Regions from separate parts of the Modestobacter versicolor genome, predicted to be linked through region 3. Evidence: riboswitches for the same ligand, from Rfam matches in the RefSeq annotation. Region 3 holds a riboswitch; each other region holds the start of a gene.

Region 1 (6,025 bases), 3.2 Mb from region 3:
GCACCGTGCCGCTGAACACCTGGCGCGGGTCGGCGCCCGAGCGCAGCCCCGGGAGCCGGCGCAGCACCATGTTGACCTTCAGCTGCGACCCCGACGGCCGGGCGCCCGGCGCTGCCCCGACCAGCTCGTCGAGCACCGCGGGCGCCGCCCCGCTCACCGCGTACCCGCCGTCCGCGGCGGCCGCGGTGCCCTCGGCGTCGGTCCAGTGCACCGTGACGCCGTCGGCCCGGGTCTCGATGCGGGTGACCGTGGCGCCGGTGACCAGCTCCGCGCCGGCCGCCCGGGCAGCGGTGGCGAGCGCCCCGCTCACCGATCCCATGCCGCCCACCGGCACCCGCCAGCGGCCGGTCCCGTTGCCGACGAGGTGGTACAGGAAGCAGCGGCCGGCCAGCCCGTCGGCGGCGTGCACGTCGGCGAACGTGCCGATCAGGCCGTCGGTGAGCGCGATGCCGCGCACCTCGTCGTCGGCCAGGTGGTCGGCGACCACGTCGGCCAGCGGGCGCTCGCGCAGGTCGTGCCAGATACCCGGGTCGCGCAGCCGGGCCGCCAGCTGCGCCGCGCTGGGCAGCGGCTCGGTCAGCGTCGGGGCCAGGTCCTCGGCGAGGGTGGCCAGCCGGCCGTAGAACCGCTGCCACCCGGCCAGCTCGGCGTCGGAGCCGGTGAGCTCGCGGAACGACGCGGCGGTGGCCGGCCCCTCGTCCCGTTCCACCAGCAGCGTGCGGTGCCGGCCGTCGCGCACCAGCGGGGTGGCCGAGGCGACCGACCGGTCCAGCAGCCGCACCGGCAGGGCCAGGTCGCCGACGATCCGGTCGGGCAGCAGGCTGACCAGGTAGGAGTACGCGGACAGCCGGACGTCGACCCCCGGGAACACCTGCTGGCTGACCGCCGCGCCACCGAGCACGTCGCGCCGCTCCAGCACCAGCACCGACCAGCCGGCGCGGGCCAGGTAGGCCGCCGCGGTCAGGCCGTTGTGGCCGCCGCCGACGACCACGGCGTCGTACCGGGCGGCGGTCACGCCAGCTCCCGGGCGAAGAAGACCGCGTACGGGTCGTCGGCGCCGACGTAGTGCCCGAAGGCCTCGACCGGCCGGTAGCCCGCCGACGTGTAGAGCGCGACCGCCTCCGGCTGCCGCACCCCGGTCTCCAGCCGCACCGTCGTCCACCCCCGGCGCAGCGCCTCGGCCTCCAGACCGGCCAGCAGCAGGCGGGAGACGCCGCGGCCGCGCGCGGCCGGGACGACGTACATCCGCTTCACCTCCGCCTCGCTGCCGCCGAGGGGGCGCAGCGCACCGCAGCCGATCGGCGTGCCGTCGTCGTCCCGGGCCACGAGCACCACCGCGACGTCCGCGGCGGAGGGCGGCACGCCGGGCTCGCCGGCGCCGTCGTAGCGGAGGCGCACCTCGGCCTGCTGGGCGGCGGTCAGCTCCTGGACGGCGGGGTCGTCCCACGCGGCGGTGGTGAGGTGCGGCACACGCCCGATCATCCAGGGGCGGGGTGCACCTGCTGCAGCAACCCCCAGACGAAGCAGGCACGGGTGCCGTCGGGGAGGTGGACCTCCCAGCGGGTCACCACACCGGGGTCGACGTCGACCGCCCCGTCCAGCGCGGAGACGTCCTCGACGACGTGCTCCCACACCCGGAGCCCGGCACCCGCAGGCGGCACCGGTGAGCCCGGGGCGCGGACCAGCTGCTCGTGCAGCACCGGCCCCGCGGGGTCGGAGAGCACCTCCCACCACAGGTGCGGCCACAGCGGCAGCGGCCACCGCCGGACCTCGAGGTCCAGGTCGCCGAAGCGACGGTCCTCACGTTCTTCCGGCGGGCCGAGCACCGCGGTGCGCAGATCGACCCCGCGCGGCGCTCGCTGTGCGTGGTGGAGTGCTTGCCAACGAGTGTGGGCGGCATGGGCCTCGGCGCGGTCGGCACCCAGCCTGGGCAGCGCGTCCGCGACCAGGTCAGGTCGCGTGTCGGCCATCCGGCGCAGCAGCACGAGGCAGAACTCCCGCCGCGCCAGGCCACGCACCCGGCGAGCCTGTCACGCCGCGTGAGCGTGTCGGAGCACACGCCAGGAGTTTCTGCACAAATCCCACCGAGCCGTTTGTCATCTCCAGCTACCCCACCTACGGTGGGCGACGGTCCGGACGGGCAACGCAGCCACCCACCCGGGTGACGACCGTCAGGACCGCCGCCGAACCACACCGCCCCGCAGCGTCACCGCGGGCCGTGGACCGGGGACCCACCGCAGCACTGGGGTGAAGCAGCAGACCCTCCCAGGGGGGCGCGCCGCCGGGTGTCTTCCCACCCGAACCCGTCAGCTAACTCGGTAGGCGGCAGGTGGAAGAAAGGACACACCCGCCGAACATGGCGAGTTCGCACCGCTCTGCCCGTCGTGGCCGCACCGGCCGTCGGGCCCTCCTCACGCTCGCCGTCGCCGGCGGCGTCGTCCTGGCTCCGCTGCCGGCCGCTGCCGCGCCGGACCAGCCCACCACCTCGCAGGAGGCCGCCGCGCTCGTCGCCGAGCGCGCCCACGAGCTCGAGGTCGTGACCGAGCGCTTCAACGACGCCCGCGTCCAGTTGGCCGACGCGCAGACCGCCGCCGAGGAGGCCGGCCAGCAGGCCGAGACCGCCAAGGCCACCGTCGCCACCGCCCGCGGCCAGGTCGTCGAGGTGGCGCGCAGCGCCTACACCGGCGACAGCCTGAGCACCCTGCAGGCGATGCTGAGCAGCGACTCCGCCGACGAGCTGCTCGACCGGGTCGGCACCCTCGGCACCATCGCCGACCACAACAACGAGCTGCTCGCCGCGGCGCAGCAGGCGACCGAGGACGCCGAGGCGGCCGAGGCCGCCGCGGCCCGGTCGACCGCCGACGCCCAGGCCCTCGTCGACCAGGTCACCGCGCAGCAGGCCGACCTGAACTCCCAGATCGCGGAGTACCAGGCGCAGTACGACCGGCTCTCGGCGCAGGAGAAGGAGGCGGCCCTGGCCGCCGCCGCAGCCGCGCACGCCGCCGAGGCCGCCCAGGCCACCGAGCGGTCGACCCCGGCCGCCTCGCGGGCCGACCGCCCGCAGGCCGCCGGCTCCGCCCCCGCCCCGGCCGCCGCGGCTCCGGTCGTGGCCGGCAGCGGCGCCGCCGCCACCGCGGTCAGCACGGCGATGGCGCAGATCGGCAAGCCCTACGTCTGGGCGGCAGCCGGTCCGAACAGCTTCGACTGCTCCGGCCTCGTGCAGTACGCCTACGCCGCCGCCGGCGTCTCGCTGCCGCACTCGAGCCGGTCGCAGGCCGCCGCCGGTCAGGCCGTCTCCCGCGACCAGCTGCAGCCGGGCGACATCCTCGCCTTCTACAGCCCGGTCAGCCACGTCGGCATCTACATCGGCAACGGCCAGATGGTGCACGCCCCGACCTCCGGTGACGTGGTCAAGGTCGTCGACATCGACTACATGGGCTCGATCACCGCGATGCGCCGCGTCGGGTAAGACCCAGCACGTCGCACGTCGCACGGTGCCCCGGTCGCCCCTGGTGACCGGGGCACGGTGCTGCCCGGGGCGCGAGCCAGCTCACACAGGCCGGCCCGGCACCATGGACCCACCCCGCCGGACGCCTGACCGAGGAGCGCCATGCCCGCCGCCCTGACCGACTCGCGCACCGTCGCCCGGGTGTTCCGCGTCGTCGCGATCGCCGAGGCGGTGTCCTGGGTGCTCCTGCTGGCCGGGATGTTCGTCAAGTGGGTGCTGAAGACCACCGAGGTCGGCGTGCAGGTGGCCGGTCCGGTGCACGGGGCGGTGTTCGTCGCCTACGTCGTCGTCGCGCTCGTCGCCTGGCGGGTGCTCGGTTGGTCCCTCGGCACCGCGTTCCTCGCGCTCGCCGCCTCGGTGCCGCCGCTGTGCACCGTCTGGTTCGAGCGGTGGGCCCAGCGCACCGGCCGGCTCCCGGTCGGCGCGACCGCACCCGCCGCGGCTGGCTAGCCTCCGCGCATGGCCGAACCGGTGCTGCCCTCCACCGCGCGCACGCTGCTCGCCCGCACCGCGCGGGTGCAGCGCGACGGGCGCGCGCCCAGCCTGGTCGCCGGCGTCGTCCGCGACGGCGGGCTGGCCTGGTCCGCCGGGCGCGGGGACGTGGCCGAGCCGCACACCGACGTCCAGTACCGGCTCGGTTCGATCAGCAAGACGGTCACCGCCGTCGCGGTGATGCGGCTGCGCGACGAGGGCCGGCTGGGCCTCGACGACCCGCTCGAGGAGCACGTCCCGGGCACCCCGCTCGGCGACCGCACCGTCGGCCAGCTGCTGTCGCACCTCGCCGGCGCCACCTCGGAGAGCCCCGGCGGCTGGTGGGAGCGGGTGCCCGGCGGGTCGCTGGAGGAGCTGCGGCTCACCGGCGACGACGTGGTGCTGGGCGCCGCGCGCCGCTTCCACTACTCCAACCTCGGCTTCGGACTGCTCGGCGAGCTGGTGGCCCGGCACCGCGGGGTCCCGTGGACCGACGTCGTCCGCGACGAGGTGCTCGCCCCGCTCGGGATGACCCGCACCGACCCGCGGCCCACCGGCCGCGCCGCGCAGGGCTCGGCGGTGCACCCGTGGGCCGACGTCGTGCTGCCCGAGCCCGAGCACGACGCCGGCGTGATGGCCGCCGCCGGCCAGCTCTGGGCGACCCTGGCCGACCTGGGCCGGTTCGGCTCGTTCCTGCTCGGCGACACCGGCGACGTGCTGTCCCCCGCGACGCTGGAGGAGATGGCCGTGCCGGCCGGCGTCGACTCCTCGGCCCCCGGCTGGTCGGCCTACGGGCTCGGGCTGCAGGTGCTCCGCGTCGACGGGCAGGTGCTCGTGGGGCACGGCGGCTCGATGCCCGGGTTCCTCGCCGGCGTCTTCGTCGACCGGTCCGAGCAGGCCGGCGCGGTGCTGCTCGCCAACACCACCAGCGGGCTGGACCCGCTGCTGCCCGGGCTGCTCGCCGACCTGCGGGCCGCCGAGCCCCGGGTGGTCGAGGCCTGGACGCCGTCCCCGCCGCCGGTCCCGCTGGACGTGCTCGGCGTCTGGTTCTGGGGCCCGGCGCCGCACGTGCTGCGCGCGCAGGCCGGCGGGCTGCTGCACCTCGGGCCGCTGCCGGGGCGCGGCGGGCGGGCCAGCCGGTTCGCCCCGCGGGAGGACGGCACCTGGGTCGGGTTGGACGGCTACTACGCGGGCGAGACGCTGCGGATCGCGCCGGACCACCTGGACCTGGCCACCTTCGTGTTCACCCGCACGCCCTACGACCCCGAGGCCCCGGTGCCGGGCGGGGTCGACGAGCGCGGCTGGGCCTGAGCCGGGTACAGCCCGGCGGCGTACTGCTCGCCGTAGTACCGCTCGAGCTCCTCGAGGGGCTCGTCCGGCCGCTCCTGCCGCTGCGCGATCCGCGGGCGGGACGGCGCCGCGTCCGGCGTCCAGGTGCCGGCGTCCCACAGCCGGGACCGCATGAACGCCTTGGCGCAGTGGTAGAAGACCGACTCGATCTCGACCACCATCGCCAGCAGCGGCCGGGAGCCCTCGACGACCATCCGGTCCAGCAGGTCGGCGTCGCGCACCAGCCGGGCCCGGCCCTGCACCCGGAAGGTGTCGTCGCGGCCGGGCAGCAGGTAGACGAGCCCGACGTGCGGGTTGGTCAGGATGTTGCGGAAGCCGTCGGCGCGGCGGTTGCCGGCCCGCTCGGGCAGCGCGATCGTCCGGTCGTCGAGCACCACGGTGAACCCGGGCGGGTCGCCCTTGGGTGAGACGTCACAGCTCCCGTCGCCGTGCGACGTGGCCACCAGGCAGAACGGCGAGGCGGCCAGCCACTGCCGGTCGATGTCGTCCAGGCGCGGCCGGTCCTTGGTGGCGACCCGGGGGAGCGGCTCGCCGATGACCTCGCGCAGCTGCGCCTCGGTGGTGATCTCGTCCACCAGCGCAGTGTGTCAGCGGTCGAAGGCGTCCAACGTCGTCCGGACGACGGCGGCGTAGGCCAGGTGCGGCACGACGTCGCTGACCCAGTCGGTGGCCGACCAGGTGCGCGGGTCGGTGATG
Region 2 (6,025 bases), 580 kb from region 3:
GCGTGCTGGGCGATCTGCCGGATCAGCCCGTTCCGGTAGGCCTCCGGCATCCAGTCGCGCGGCTCGATCCGGTGGTCGGCGGCGATGGTGGCGTCGAACTGCGCCTGCAGCGCGGCGGTGTCCGACGGGCGGTCCAGAGCGGGGGCGGACATCGCATCTCCTGGCGCAGTGGGCGGTCCGGGATTTACCGACCGGGTGTTCAGTAATAGTGTGACCCGGCACACCGCGGTCCACAAGCGCCGGCGCGCACTGCGCCCGGCGCGCTGCTGAGGGGACGTCGACGATGACGACGACCGAGCCGACGACGACCCAGCCGACGACGACCCAGGGCACCCGGCGGCTGGGCGCGGCGCCCGACCCCGAGCTGCTGGACCCCGCCGAGCGGGTGGGCCTCGACGAGCTCCGCGCCCTGCAGCTGGAGCGGCTGCGGTGGAGCCTGCGGCACGCCTACGACAACGTGCCGCACCACCGGGCCGCCTTCGACGCCGCCGGCGTGCACCCCGACGACTGCCGCGAGCTCGCCGACCTGGCCCGCTTCCCGACCACCAGCAAGGCGGACCTGCGCGAGGGCTACCCGTTCGGCATGTTCGCCGTCCCCCGGGAGCAGGTCCGGCGGGTGCACGCCTCCTCGGGCACCACCGGCCGGCCGACGGTGGTCGGCTACACCGAGCGCGACCTCGCCACCTGGGCCACCGTGATGGCCCGCTCCATCCGGGCCGCGGGCGGGCGCGCCGGCGACCTGCTGCACAACGCCTACGGCTACGGCCTGTTCACCGGCGGGCTCGGCGCGCACTACGGCGCCGAGGCGCTGGGCTGCACCGTCGTCCCGGTGTCCGGCGGCATGACCCCGCGGCAGGTGCAGCTGATCACCGACTTCGGCCCCCGGGTGATCATGGTGACGCCCAGCTACATGCTCACCGTCATCGACGAGTTCGAGAAGCAGGGGCTGGACCCGCGCGCCTCGAGCCTGCAGATCGGCATCTTCGGCGCCGAGCCGTGGACCGAGCAGATGCGCCGGGAGATGGAGCAGCGGCTGGACATCGACGCGGTCGACATCTACGGCCTGTCGGAGGTGATGGGGCCCGGCGTCGCGCAGGAGTGCGTGGAGACCAAGGACGGGCTGCACGTCTGGGAGGACCACTTCTACCCCGAGGTGATCGACCCGGTCACCGAGGAGGTGCTGCCCGAGGGCGAGGTGGGGGAGCTGGTCCTCACCTCGCTGACCAAGGAGGCGATGCCGGTCGTCCGCTACCGCACCCGCGACCTGACCCGGCTGCTGCCGGGCACGGCGCGGCCGGGGATGCGCCGGATGGAGAAGGTGACCGGCCGGACCGACGACATGATCATCCTGCGCGGGGTGAACCTGTTCCCGACCCAGATCGAGGAGGTCGTGCTGCGCACCCCGGGGCTGTCGCCGCACTTCTCCCTGGAGCTCACCACCCGCGGCCGGCTGGACCACCTCACCGTGCACGTCGAGGCCCGCCCGGACTGCCCGGCCGACCGTCGCGGTCCGGCCGCCCGCGAGGTCGAGCAGGCGGTCAAGGACACGATCGGCACCAGCGTCGAGGTGGACGTCGTCGACCCGGAGACGCTGGCCCGGTCGGTGGGCAAGCTGCAGCGCCTCACCGACCGCCGGGAGCGCGGGTGACCGCCGTCCCGGCGCGGCGGGGGAGGCCGGGGCACTCGCTGGACTCGCTGCTGGACGTCGCTGTGGCGGTGTTCAACGAGCGCGGCTACGAGGCGACCAGCATGGACGAGCTGGCCGCCCGGCTCGGCGTCACCAAGTCCGCGATCTACCACCACGTGCCCAGCAAGGTCGAGCTGCTGCGGTTGGCCCTGGACCGCGCGCTGGACGCGCTCTTCGCCGTCCTCGACGAACCCGGCGCCACGTCCGGGCCGGCCATCGACCGGCTGGAGCACGTCGTCCGCGGCTCGGTGCGGGTGCTGACCACCCACCTGCCCGTCGTCACCCTGCTGCTGCGGGTGCGGGGCAACTCCGAGGTCGAGACCCAGGCGCTGCGCCGCCGGCGGGAGTTCGACCGGGTCGTCACCGACCTGGTCCGCGCCGCGGAGGAGGAGGGCGACGTGCGGCCCGACGTCGACCCGGCGGTCACCAGCCGGCTGCTGTTCGGCACCGTCAACTCGCTCACCGAGTGGTACCGGCCCGGGCGCGGGCTGGACGCCGACGCGCTGGCCGACGCGCTCGTCACCACCACCTTCAGCGGTCTGCGCACGGCCGCCCGCCCGGCCGCCGGCCCGGTCGCCGCGGAGCGGGGCCGCTGACCGACGTGTCGGCTTGCGGCTCGCCCGGCAGGAGCGGGACCGTTCCGGGACCGTCGCGGACCCACGGGGACCGGAACCACCGCGACCGCCCTGGGGGTGAGTCGGGATGTGGGAGCTGGCAGGGATCGCGGTGGCCTTCCTGGCCGTCTCGGTCGGCGTGGCCGCGCTGGCCCGCCGGACGACGGCCCGCTGGGAGCGGGAACGCGAACGGCGCGCCGAGCGGGCCCGCCGGCGGGCGGTGACCGACCCACCGGTCGGTGCCCGCGGCCGGCGCGAGGGGCACCGGCCCGGCGCGGCACTGCCGCGGCTGGCCCGGCACCTCGCCCAGCGGACGTCGTCCCGGCCGCCGGGCCGCTCCGGTGCGCAGCGCCCCGGCGGCGGGGTAGACCCCCCGGACTGAGCGGTCAGCGGTCCCGGGCCGCGGCCAGCAACCGCTCGACCTGCGGGGAGCGGCGGACGACGACCGGCCGCCCGGCGGACGCGGCCGCGTCCAGGTGGTCCAGCAGCAGGTCGAGCGCCGGTCCCGACAGGTGGGTGACCGAGCCGGTGTCGATGGCCTCGACCCGCGCCGGCTCGCGGCCGTAGCGGCGGAGGAAGGCGTCGACGGCGGCTCCGTCGACCTCGCCGGCCAGGCAGAGCACCCGCCCACCGGCGGTGTTGAACAGCCGGACGACGCCCCGCACGCCGGGGCCCGCGCTGGGCAGCGTCACCGGTCCAGTCTCGCCCCCCGGTCCGGCTCCGGCGAGCCCGGGCACCGCTCCTGGGGCCGGCAGCGCGACCCCCGCGACGCTCGTCACTCGACGAAATCCGCTGCGGATGATTGTCACGACTGCATAACGCCGTTACCTTTGCTGCGTCGGTTCGGTCATCACGTCCCCGTCCGGGGAGCCCGAGCAGACGCCGCCGAGTCGCCCTCCGGGGCGAGCCGGGGACCCACCGCACAACTGGGGTGAATCCAGCTCCCGGGCACCTGCCCGGAGCCGGTAGGGCTGCTTCCCGCCCGAACCCGTCAGCTAACTCGGTAGGCGGCGACCGGAAGAAGTGGAGAGCCGCCGGATGGCGTGCCCCTGTACCGCGCTGCCCAGCACGACCCTCCGCACCGGGGTGCGCCCCCGCACCTGACGCCGCTGCCCGCCGGTGACCCGCTCCCGGCGCCCGGCATGCCGGCCCCACCCCGCTGCACGGACCACCACCGCAGCCCGCCGCCCTCCGGGGCGCCGGCGCCGCGCCCGCACACCCTCGGAGCACCTCTCCCCATGGCACCCCGCACCACCACCTCCGGCCGCGCTGCCGCCCGCCGCGACCGGGCCTCCTCCGGCCATCGCCGCCCGCCCGCCGGCGTCCGCCGTCCGAGCCTCCTGCTCGGCGCCGCCGCGGCCGGGGCCGTGCTGGTCAACGTCCTCGTCGGCGCCGAGCCCGCCGCCCACGCCGAGGCCGGGGCGTCCGAGCAGCTCAGCGTGGCCGAGCAGCTCGGCCTGACCTCGCAGACCTCGACCGCCACCGACGCCCCGGACCTGGCACCGCTCGAGGAGCTGGCCGCCAGCCGCAGCAGCCGCGAGGCGGCGCAGACCGCCGCGCAGGCGTCGCAGGCTGCCGCCGACCAGGCGGTGCTCGACCAGCAGCGGGCCGCCGCGGAGGCCGAGGCCGCCCGGGTCGCCGCCGAGGCGGCCGCCGCCGCGCAGGCCGCCGCAGCAGCCGAGGCCGCGGAGGCAGCCGAGGCCGCGGAGGCCTCGGCAGCGCAGGCCGCCCCGACCGCCGCGGAGCGGGCCGAGAAGCCCGCGGCGACCAGCGGCGCCGCCCTGGCGACCGCGGTCGCGAAGATCACCAACAGCTCGGGCAGCGTCAAGCCCGTCGTGCAGGCTGCCGCCAACGCGGTCGTCTCCAACGTCCCGGGCGCGGCCGGCATCACCCTCGGCGGCACCCGGCCCAGCGCCACCGACCCCGGCGGCCACCCGTCCGGCCTCGCGCTGGACTACATGGTGATGACCAACAGCGCCCTGGGTGACGCGATCACGCAGTACCACATCGACCACTGGGACGAGCTGGGCGTGGAGTACATCATCTGGGAGCAGCGGATGCTCAGCTCGCCGGGTGGCTCGTGGAAGGCGATGGAGGACCGCGGGGGCACGACCGCGAACCACTACGACCACGTGCACGTGAACTACCAGGGCTGACCCGGCCGGGTCCGGCTGGACCCCTGCCGGGTCAGGCGGGGGCCAGCACCGCCCAGACGTGCTTGCGCCCGCCGTCGCTGCACCAGCCGTAGGCCGTCGTCAGGTCGGCGACCATCCGCAGCCCGAGCCCGCCGCGGGCGGGGTCCCGGTCGGGGTCCGGGTGCGGCGGGACGGTGGCCGCGGCGTCGGACACCACCAGCAGCCAGGACGACGCCGTGCGGCGGACCAGCCCGGCCACGGGAGCCCGGCCGTGCCGCAGCGCGTTGGACAGCAGCTCGTCCATCAGCAGGACCAGCCGCTCGTGCAGCTCCTCCTCCTGCTCGGCGGCCGCGTCCGACGTGTCGGCGACCAGCGAGCGGCGCAGCTCGCGCCGGATCAGCGGCAGCTCGGAGAGCAGCTGGGGCCGCCAGGACCAGCGGTCCTGGCCGGCGGGCGGGGCCTCGTGCGGCCAGCGCCCTGAGTTCTGCGTCGTCGACATGGTGCGGTGCCTCGCAGAGAGCCCGGCCAGCGGGTGCCACGGCAACTCTGCGGCCGCTGCTCGACCAGGTGACCGCGCCCGGGAGAACCGGAACGGGTCATCCCCTTTGTAGCCCTCCCGGCCCGGGAGTGCCACCGCGAGCCCGGAGCTCAGGTGCCGCAGAAGGTCCGGTAGGCGCCGAAGTCGGCCGGCGCCGGCTCGGCGTAGCGCTCCCGGCCGGGCCGCTCGACGAAGGGGTCGGCCAGCACGGCGAGCAGCCGGTGCAGCGGGTCCAGGTCGCCGTCGGTCCCGGCCGACAGCGCCTCCTCGACCAGGTGGTTCCGGGCGATGTAGACCGGGTTGACCCGGTCCATCGCCTCGGCGTCCGGTGCCAGCGCACGCCAGCGGGCCAGCCAGCCGTCGAAGCCGGCGAGGTCGAGGAAGAGCAGCCGCGCGGGCTCGGCGTCCCCGCGGGCGGCGCCGGCCAGCCGGCGGAAGAACGAGGTGCCGTCGACGTGGTCGGCCTGCAGGAGCCCGAGCAGCTCGTCGACCAGCGGGGACGCGACCGCCTCGTCCAGGTCGGCGGGCAGGCCGAGCTTGGCGCGCATGCCGGCCGACCAGGCGGCGTCGTAGCGCTCCCGGAAGCCGCCGAGCGACTCGACCGCGCGGGCGATCGCCTGCTCCTGGTCCTCGTCGACGAGCGGCAGCAGCGCCTCGGCCAGCCGGGCCAGGTTCCACTCGGCGACCACCGGCTGGTTGCCGTAGGCATAGCGGCCGCCGGTGTCGATCGAGCTGTACACGGTGGCCGGGTCGAAGGCGTCCAGGAAGGCGCACGGCCCGTAGTCGATCGTCTCGCCGGAGATCGTGCTGTTGTCGGTGTTCATCACCCCGTGCACGAAGCCCACCAGCATCCACCGGGCGACCAGCGACGCCTGCGCCGCGACCACCGCCTCGAACAGGGCGAGGGCGGGCCGCTCGGCGTCCGCGGCGGCGGGGTGGTGCCGGGCGATCGCGACGTCGGTGAGCCGGCGCAGCAGGTCCAGGTCGCCGGTGGCCCGCGCGTACTGGAAGCTGCCGACCCGCAGGTGGCTGCTCGCCACCCGGGCGAGCA
Region 3 (6,025 bases):
CCCGATCGTCAGCCAGGTCAAGCTGATCGCCGAGCCGTGGGACATCGGCGACGGCGGTTACCAGGTCGGCAACTTCCCGGCGCTGTGGACCGAGTGGAACGGCAAGTACCGCGACACGGTCCGCGACTTCTGGCGCGGCGAGGACGCCACCATCGGCGAGTTCGCCAGCCGCATCTCCGGCTCGGCCGACCTGTACCAGCACTCCGGCCGGCGCCCGGTGGCCAGCATCAACTTCGTCACCGCGCACGACGGCTTCACCCTCAACGACCTGGTCTCCTACAACGAGAAGCACAACGAGGCCAACGGCGAGGACAACAACGACGGCGAGAGCCACAACCGCAGCTGGAACTGCGGCGTCGAGGGCGACACCGACGACCCGGAGATCCTGGCGCTGCGCGCGCAGCAGCGGCGGAACTTCATCGCCTCGCTGATGCTCAGCCAGGGCGTGCCGATGCTGCTGCACGGTGACGAGCTGGGCCGCACCCAGCGCGGCAACAACAACGGCTACTGCCAGGACGACGAGATCACCTGGATCAACTGGGAGGACGTCGACGAGGGCCTGCTGGAGTTCACCAAGCTGGTCACCAAGCTGCGCACCGACCACCCGACCTTCCGCCGCCGCCGGTTCTTCCACGGCCGCCCGGTGCGGCGCGAGGAGGGCGACCCGGTGCAGGACATCGCCTGGCTCACCCCCGGCGGTGACGTGATGGACGACGACGACTGGGACGTCGGCTTCGCCAAGTCGCTGGCCATGTACCTCAACGGCCACGGCATCCGGGAGACCGACGAGCGCGGCGAGGACGTCGTCGACGACTGCTTCTACCTGGCCTTCAACGCCCACCACGAGCCGATCGACTTCACCCTGCCCAGCAGTGACTACGCCGAGGGCTGGACGGTCGTCGTCGACACCGCCGAGCTCGGCGAGGTCGAGCCGCTGCAGGTCAAGGCCGGCGAGACGCTGACCGTCGCCGCCCGCGCCACCGTGGTCCTCCAGGCGGCGCCGTGACCGAGCAGGCTCCCGAGCAGCACGGCCGCCGTCGGGAGGTGCCGGCCGGCACCTACCGGCTGCAGGTGACGGCGGAGTTCACCCTGGACGACGCGGCGTCGGTGGCCGGCTACCTCGCCGACCTCGGGGTGACCCACGCCTACTCCTCGCCGCTGCTGCGGTCCGCCGCGGGCAGCACGCACGGGTACGACACCGTCGACCACGAGCACGTCGACGAGCCGCGCGGCGGGCGGGCCGGCCTCGACCGGTTCGTCGCCGCGCTGCACGAGCGGGGTCTCGGCCTGGTGCTGGACCTGGTGCCCAACCACATGGGCGTCAGCGACCCGGCGGAGTCGAGCTGGTGGTGGGACCTGCTCCAGCACGGCCGGGGCAGCGCGCACGCCGACGCGTTCGACGTCGACTGGGACTTCGGTGGCGGGAGGGTCCGCGTCCCGGTGCTGGGCAGCGCGGACGACGTCTCGAAGCTCGAGGTCGTCGACGGCGAGCTGCGCTACTACGACAACCGGTTCCCGATCGCGCCGGGCACCGGCGACGGCACCCCGCAGGAGGTGCACGACCGCCAGCACTACGAGCTGGTCGACTGGCGCCGCGCCGACGACCAGCTCAACTACCGCCGGTTCTTCGCGATCAACACCCTCGCCGGGCTGCGGGTGGAGGACCCCGAGGTCTTCCGGGCCACCCACGCGCTGGTCGTGGAGCTGGTGGGGTCCGGCGCGGTCGACGCGCTGCGGATCGACCACCCGGACGGGCTGGCCGACCCGAAGGGCTACCTGGACCGGCTCGCCGAGGCCACCGGCGACCGGTGGACCGTGGTGGAGAAGATCCTCGAGCCGGGCGAGGAGCTGCCGGGCAGCTGGCGGACGGCCGGGACGACGGGCTACGACGCGCTCACCGAGGTCGACGGCGTGCTCGTCGACCCCGCGGGCGAGGCCCCGATCACCGCGCTGGACACCGAGCTGGCCGGCCACCGGGTCGACTACGCGCAGCTGGTGCACGACTGCAAGCGCGAGGTCACCGACGGCATGCTCGGCTCGGAGGTGGCCCGGCTGCACCGCATCGTCGGCGAGCTGCCGGGCGTGCCGGCCGAGCAGGTCACCGAGGGGCTGGCCGAGCTGCTCGCCAGCTTCCCGGTCTACCGCAGCTACCTGCCCGACGGCCGCGAGCACCTGGACGAGACGGTGGCCGCGGTCAAGCTCCGCCGTCCCGACCTCACCGCCGCCGTCGACGCGCTGCACCCGCTGCTGGGCACGGCCGGCACCGAGCTGGCCACCCGGTTCGAGCAGACCTCCGGGCCGGTGATGGCCAAGGGCGTCGAGGACAGCGCCTACTACCGGTGGTCGCGGTTCGTGGCGCTCAACGAGGTGGGCGGCGACCCGGCACGGTTCGGGACGACGGTCGAGGCGTTCCACGCCGCGCAGCAGCACCGCCAGGAGGTCAAGCCGGCGTCGATGACGACGCTGTCCACCCACGACACCAAGCGCAGCGAGGACGTCCGGTCGCGGCTGGCCGTGCTGGCCGAGCTGCCCACCGAGTGGGCCGGCCTGGTGCGCGGCTGGACCGGCCGGCACCCGCTGGCCGACCGGTCGCTGGCGCACCTGGTGTGGCAGAACCTGGTCGGCGCCTGGCCGCTGTCCCGGGAGCGGGCGCACGCCTACGTGGAGAAGGCGGCCCGCGAGGCCGGCACCTCGACCACCTGGACCAACCCGGTGCAGGAGTTCGAGGACCAGCTGCACGCCCTGGTCGACGCCGCGTTCGACGACGCGACGACGCACGCGGAGATCGAGCAGTTCGTCGCCCGGATCGCGCCGTTCGGGTACTCGAACTCGCTGTCGCAGAAGCTGCTGCAGCTGACGATGCCCGGCGTCCCGGACGTCTACCAGGGCACCGAGCTCTGGGACTTCTCGCTGGTCGACCCGGACAACCGCCGCCCGGTCGACTACGACCAGCGGCGCAGCCTGCTGGCCCGGCTGGACGAGGGCTGGGTGCCGCCGGTCGACGAGACCGGGGCGGCCAAGCTGCTGGTGGTCTCCCGCGCGTTGCGGCACCGGCGCGACCACCCGGAGGCGTTCACCGGCTACACCCCGGTCGAGGCCACCGGCGCGGCCGCCGACTGCGTGGTCGCCTTCGACCGCGGCGAGGTGGTCACCGTCGCCACCCGGCGCCCGGTGCACCTGGCCGAGGCCGGGTGGGGCGAGACGGCCCTGCACCTGCCGACCGGTGCGTGGCAGGACCTGCTCACCGGCGGCCGGGTCGTCTCGACGGCCGGCGGGGCCCCGCTGGCGGAGGTGCTCGCCCAGCTGCCGGTCGCCCTGCTCGTCCGGGAGCACTGAGGAACGGCACACGGACGGTCACGGGCCGGGGACGCTGCGGCGTTCCCGGCCCGGCCTGTCGGCGGCCGTCCTGCGGGTATGCCCGAGCCCGCTCGCGCAGCGGCTGCGGAACCGGGCGGTCTCGTTGACAGTGGTGCGCGTGCCCGGGCCACACCGGACGGGCACGAGGCACCGGACCGCCCAACCCCGTCCGCCGGTCGCCTGACTCCCGAGTCGAACCAGGACGGGGGCGGGGGAACCACTTCTCCGACGCGTCCGCGCGTCTCGGGGTGAAGCCGCGCCGTGCGCTCCACGCACGGCGGGCCGGGCACGATCAGCCCGAACCCGACAGCTCACCTCGCCGGCGGTGATCGGAGGATCACCCATGTCCGAGCACACCTCGATGACGCGCGCCCGCACCCTGCTGCGCGGCGGCGCCGTCACCCTCGGCGCAGCCGCCGTCGGCATCAGCGTCCTCGCCGCACCGGCGTCGGCCGCGGAGCACGACTGGAGCGGCGTCGCCCAGTGCGAGTCCGGTGGCAACTGGAGCATCAACACCGGCAACGGCTACTACGGCGGGCTGCAGTTCAGCTCGTCGACCTGGTTGGGCTTCGGCGGCGGCGCGTACGCGCCGCGGGCCGACCTGGCCACACCGGCCCAGCAGATCGAGATCGCCGAGGCGGTCCTGGTCGGCCAGGGCATCGGTGCCTGGCCGACCTGCGGCAAGTACCTGACCGGGGGCAGCACGCCCGCGGCGTCCGCACCGGCCGCCGCGGCACCGGCACCGGCACCGGCTCCCGCACCCGCTCCGGCGGCCGCGGCACCGGCGTCGTCGGGCCAGTCGTCCGGCGGCACGTACACCGTCCGCCGCGGCGACACCCTCGCCAAGATCGCCAAGGCCCACGGCATGACCTGGCGTGAGCTGTACGCGCAGAACCGGTCGACGGTGAAGAACCCGAACACGATCTACGTCGGGCAGCGCCTGGCGCTGTGACGCACTGAGCGAGCGGCCGGGGACGTCCTCCCCGGCCGCTCCGCTCAGAACCGGATCGCGTCGATGACCTTGACCCGGACGGCGATCAGCGCCGGCACCAGCCCGGCGAGCGCACCGACCGCGGTCGCCGCGATCAGCCCCTCCACCGCCGCGGACACCGGGAAGCCCGGGGCGTCGACCAGCGGGATCCCGCCGGCCAGCCACCGCTCCAGCGGCAGGTTCCGCACCACCGCCACCGACAGCGCGACCGCCGCCAGGCCGGCCAGCGCCGTCGCGACGACGCTCTCCAGCACCACCGCGGAGAACACCCGCGCCGACGTCGCCCCGAACGAGCGCCGGACGCCGATCTCCCGGATCCGCTGGCGCACCGTGACCAGGCCGATGTTCAGCACGCCGAGCCCGCCGAGGGCCAGCACCACCAGCCCGGCCGCTCGCACCGCCATCCGCAGCTTGGCGATGGTGCTCTCCAGGTTCTCCGGGTCGGCCCGGAAGGCCTGCACCTCCGCGCCGGGCAGCAGCCGGGCCAGGTCGGTCTGCACCGCCTCGGTGACCGCGTCGGCCTGCGCCGAGGGCACCCACAGCTCGAGGCTGGGCGGTGACCAGTACCCCGCCGAGCCGGTCGCCGCGGCGCCGTCCCCGGCCGACTCGTCGATCCGGTAGGCGGTCGGGTAGCCGGAGTTCCACCTCGCCACCCCGACGATGGTGGCCAGCACCGGCTGCGGCCCGCCGATCACCACGGTCGGCCGGCTGCTCAGGTCGGCCACGCCGAGCATGCCGAGGAAGTCCTCGTTCACCACCAGCGCCGGCGACATGCTCTCCCGGTCGCCGGCCCGGAACCAGCGCCCCTCGACCGGCTGGATCCGGTGCAGCGGCCCGTAGGAGGGCGAGACGCGGATGGTGTCGATCGTCTGGGTGCCGCCGGGCATCCGGTACAGCGCCTGGCCGTAGGCCGTGGTGGCGACCGCCTCCGCCGGCATGCCGTACCGGGCGACCAGTGCGTCCACCCCCGCCTCCCACTCGGCCTGGGGCAGGGTGCCGGTCATCGGGTCGTAGGCCTGCACCGAGATCGTCGCGGTGCGGCCGCCGCTGGCCTCGGCCTGCTCCTGCTGCACCTGGGCGGCCATCTCCCCCAGCGCGGTCACCGTCGTCATCGCCAGCACGGCGAGGAACACCCCGACCAGCGAGAGCAGCACCCGGGCCTTGTGCACCCGGACCTCGCCCCAGGCCTCGGTCACGCTGCCCAGCAGGCCGATCACAGCCCCTCCTCGCTGGCGCTCGTCGGGACCGTGCTCGCCGATGCCCTGCCCCCGTGTGCCCTCGCGAGCTCGGTCACGTGTCGGTCCGGTCGCTCGTCGCCGCCGCCAGCGCGCTGCCCGCGGCCACCGGGGTGAGCCGGCCGGCGTCCAGCCGGAACCGCCGGCCGGCCAGCGCGGCCACCGACAGGTCGTGGGTGATGGTGATCAGGGCGGCACCGCTCTCCGCGGTCACCTCGGCCAGCAGCGCCATCACCGACGCGCCGGTCTCGACGTCCAGCGCGCCGGTGGGCTCGTCGGCCAGCACCACCCGCGGGCGGCGGACCAGGGCACGGGCGATCGCCACCCGCTGCTGCTCACCGCCGGAGAGCCGCTCGGGCACCTGCTGGGCGCGCGCCCCCAGGCCCACCCGGTCGAGCATCACCCGGGCCGCCCGGTTGCGGGTGAAGAACTCGCGGCCGCG

Evidence for each region. A riboswitch is a leader RNA that binds a small molecule or an ion and turns the genes downstream of it on or off. The one in region 3 is predicted to bind cyclic di-AMP.
Region 1: another riboswitch for cyclic di-AMP. It lies ahead of FHX36_RS17255 (C40 family peptidase); the one in region 3 lies ahead of FHX36_RS01460 (LysM peptidoglycan-binding domain-containing protein).
Region 2: another riboswitch for cyclic di-AMP. It lies ahead of FHX36_RS04325 (VldE C-terminal domain-containing protein); the one in region 3 lies ahead of FHX36_RS01460 (LysM peptidoglycan-binding domain-containing protein).

What each region holds. Positions count from the first base shown of each region.
Region 1 covers NZ_JACIBU010000001.1:3,529,685-3,535,709, forward strand. Annotated here, with positions in the region: gene FHX36_RS17240 (FAD-dependent oxidoreductase) at 1-1,015, opposite strand, end outside; gene FHX36_RS17245 (GNAT family N-acetyltransferase) at 1,012-1,482, opposite strand; gene FHX36_RS17250 (hypothetical protein) at 1,479-2,018, opposite strand; cyclic di-AMP (ydaO/yuaA leader) riboswitch at 2,172-2,340, shown strand; gene FHX36_RS17255 (C40 family peptidase) at 2,357-3,469, shown strand; gene FHX36_RS17260 (DUF3817 domain-containing protein) at 3,611-3,958, shown strand; gene FHX36_RS17265 (serine hydrolase domain-containing protein) at 3,968-5,290, shown strand; gene FHX36_RS17270 (pyridoxamine 5'-phosphate oxidase family protein) at 5,236-5,904, opposite strand; gene FHX36_RS17275 (hypothetical protein) at 5,917-6,025, opposite strand, start outside.
Region 2 covers NZ_JACIBU010000001.1:889,613-895,637, forward strand. Annotated here, with positions in the region: gene paaA (1,2-phenylacetyl-CoA epoxidase subunit PaaA) at 1-152, opposite strand, end outside; gene paaK (phenylacetate--CoA ligase PaaK) at 284-1,648, shown strand; gene FHX36_RS04310 (TetR/AcrR family transcriptional regulator) at 1,645-2,283, shown strand; gene FHX36_RS04315 (hypothetical protein) at 2,390-2,683, shown strand; gene FHX36_RS04320 (hypothetical protein) at 2,688-2,993, opposite strand; cyclic di-AMP (ydaO/yuaA leader) riboswitch at 3,175-3,326, shown strand; gene FHX36_RS04325 (VldE C-terminal domain-containing protein) at 3,540-4,457, shown strand; gene FHX36_RS04330 (ATP-binding protein) at 4,489-4,935, opposite strand; gene FHX36_RS04335 (protein adenylyltransferase SelO) at 5,085-6,025, opposite strand, start outside.
Region 3 covers NZ_JACIBU010000001.1:314,137-320,161, reverse strand. Annotated here, with positions in the region: gene glgX (glycogen debranching protein GlgX) at 1-1,006, shown strand, start outside; gene treY (malto-oligosyltrehalose synthase) at 1,003-3,336, shown strand; cyclic di-AMP (ydaO/yuaA leader) riboswitch at 3,538-3,697, shown strand; gene FHX36_RS01460 (LysM peptidoglycan-binding domain-containing protein) at 3,701-4,309, shown strand; gene FHX36_RS01455 (ABC transporter permease) at 4,354-5,565, opposite strand; gene FHX36_RS01450 (ABC transporter ATP-binding protein) at 5,639-6,025, opposite strand, start outside.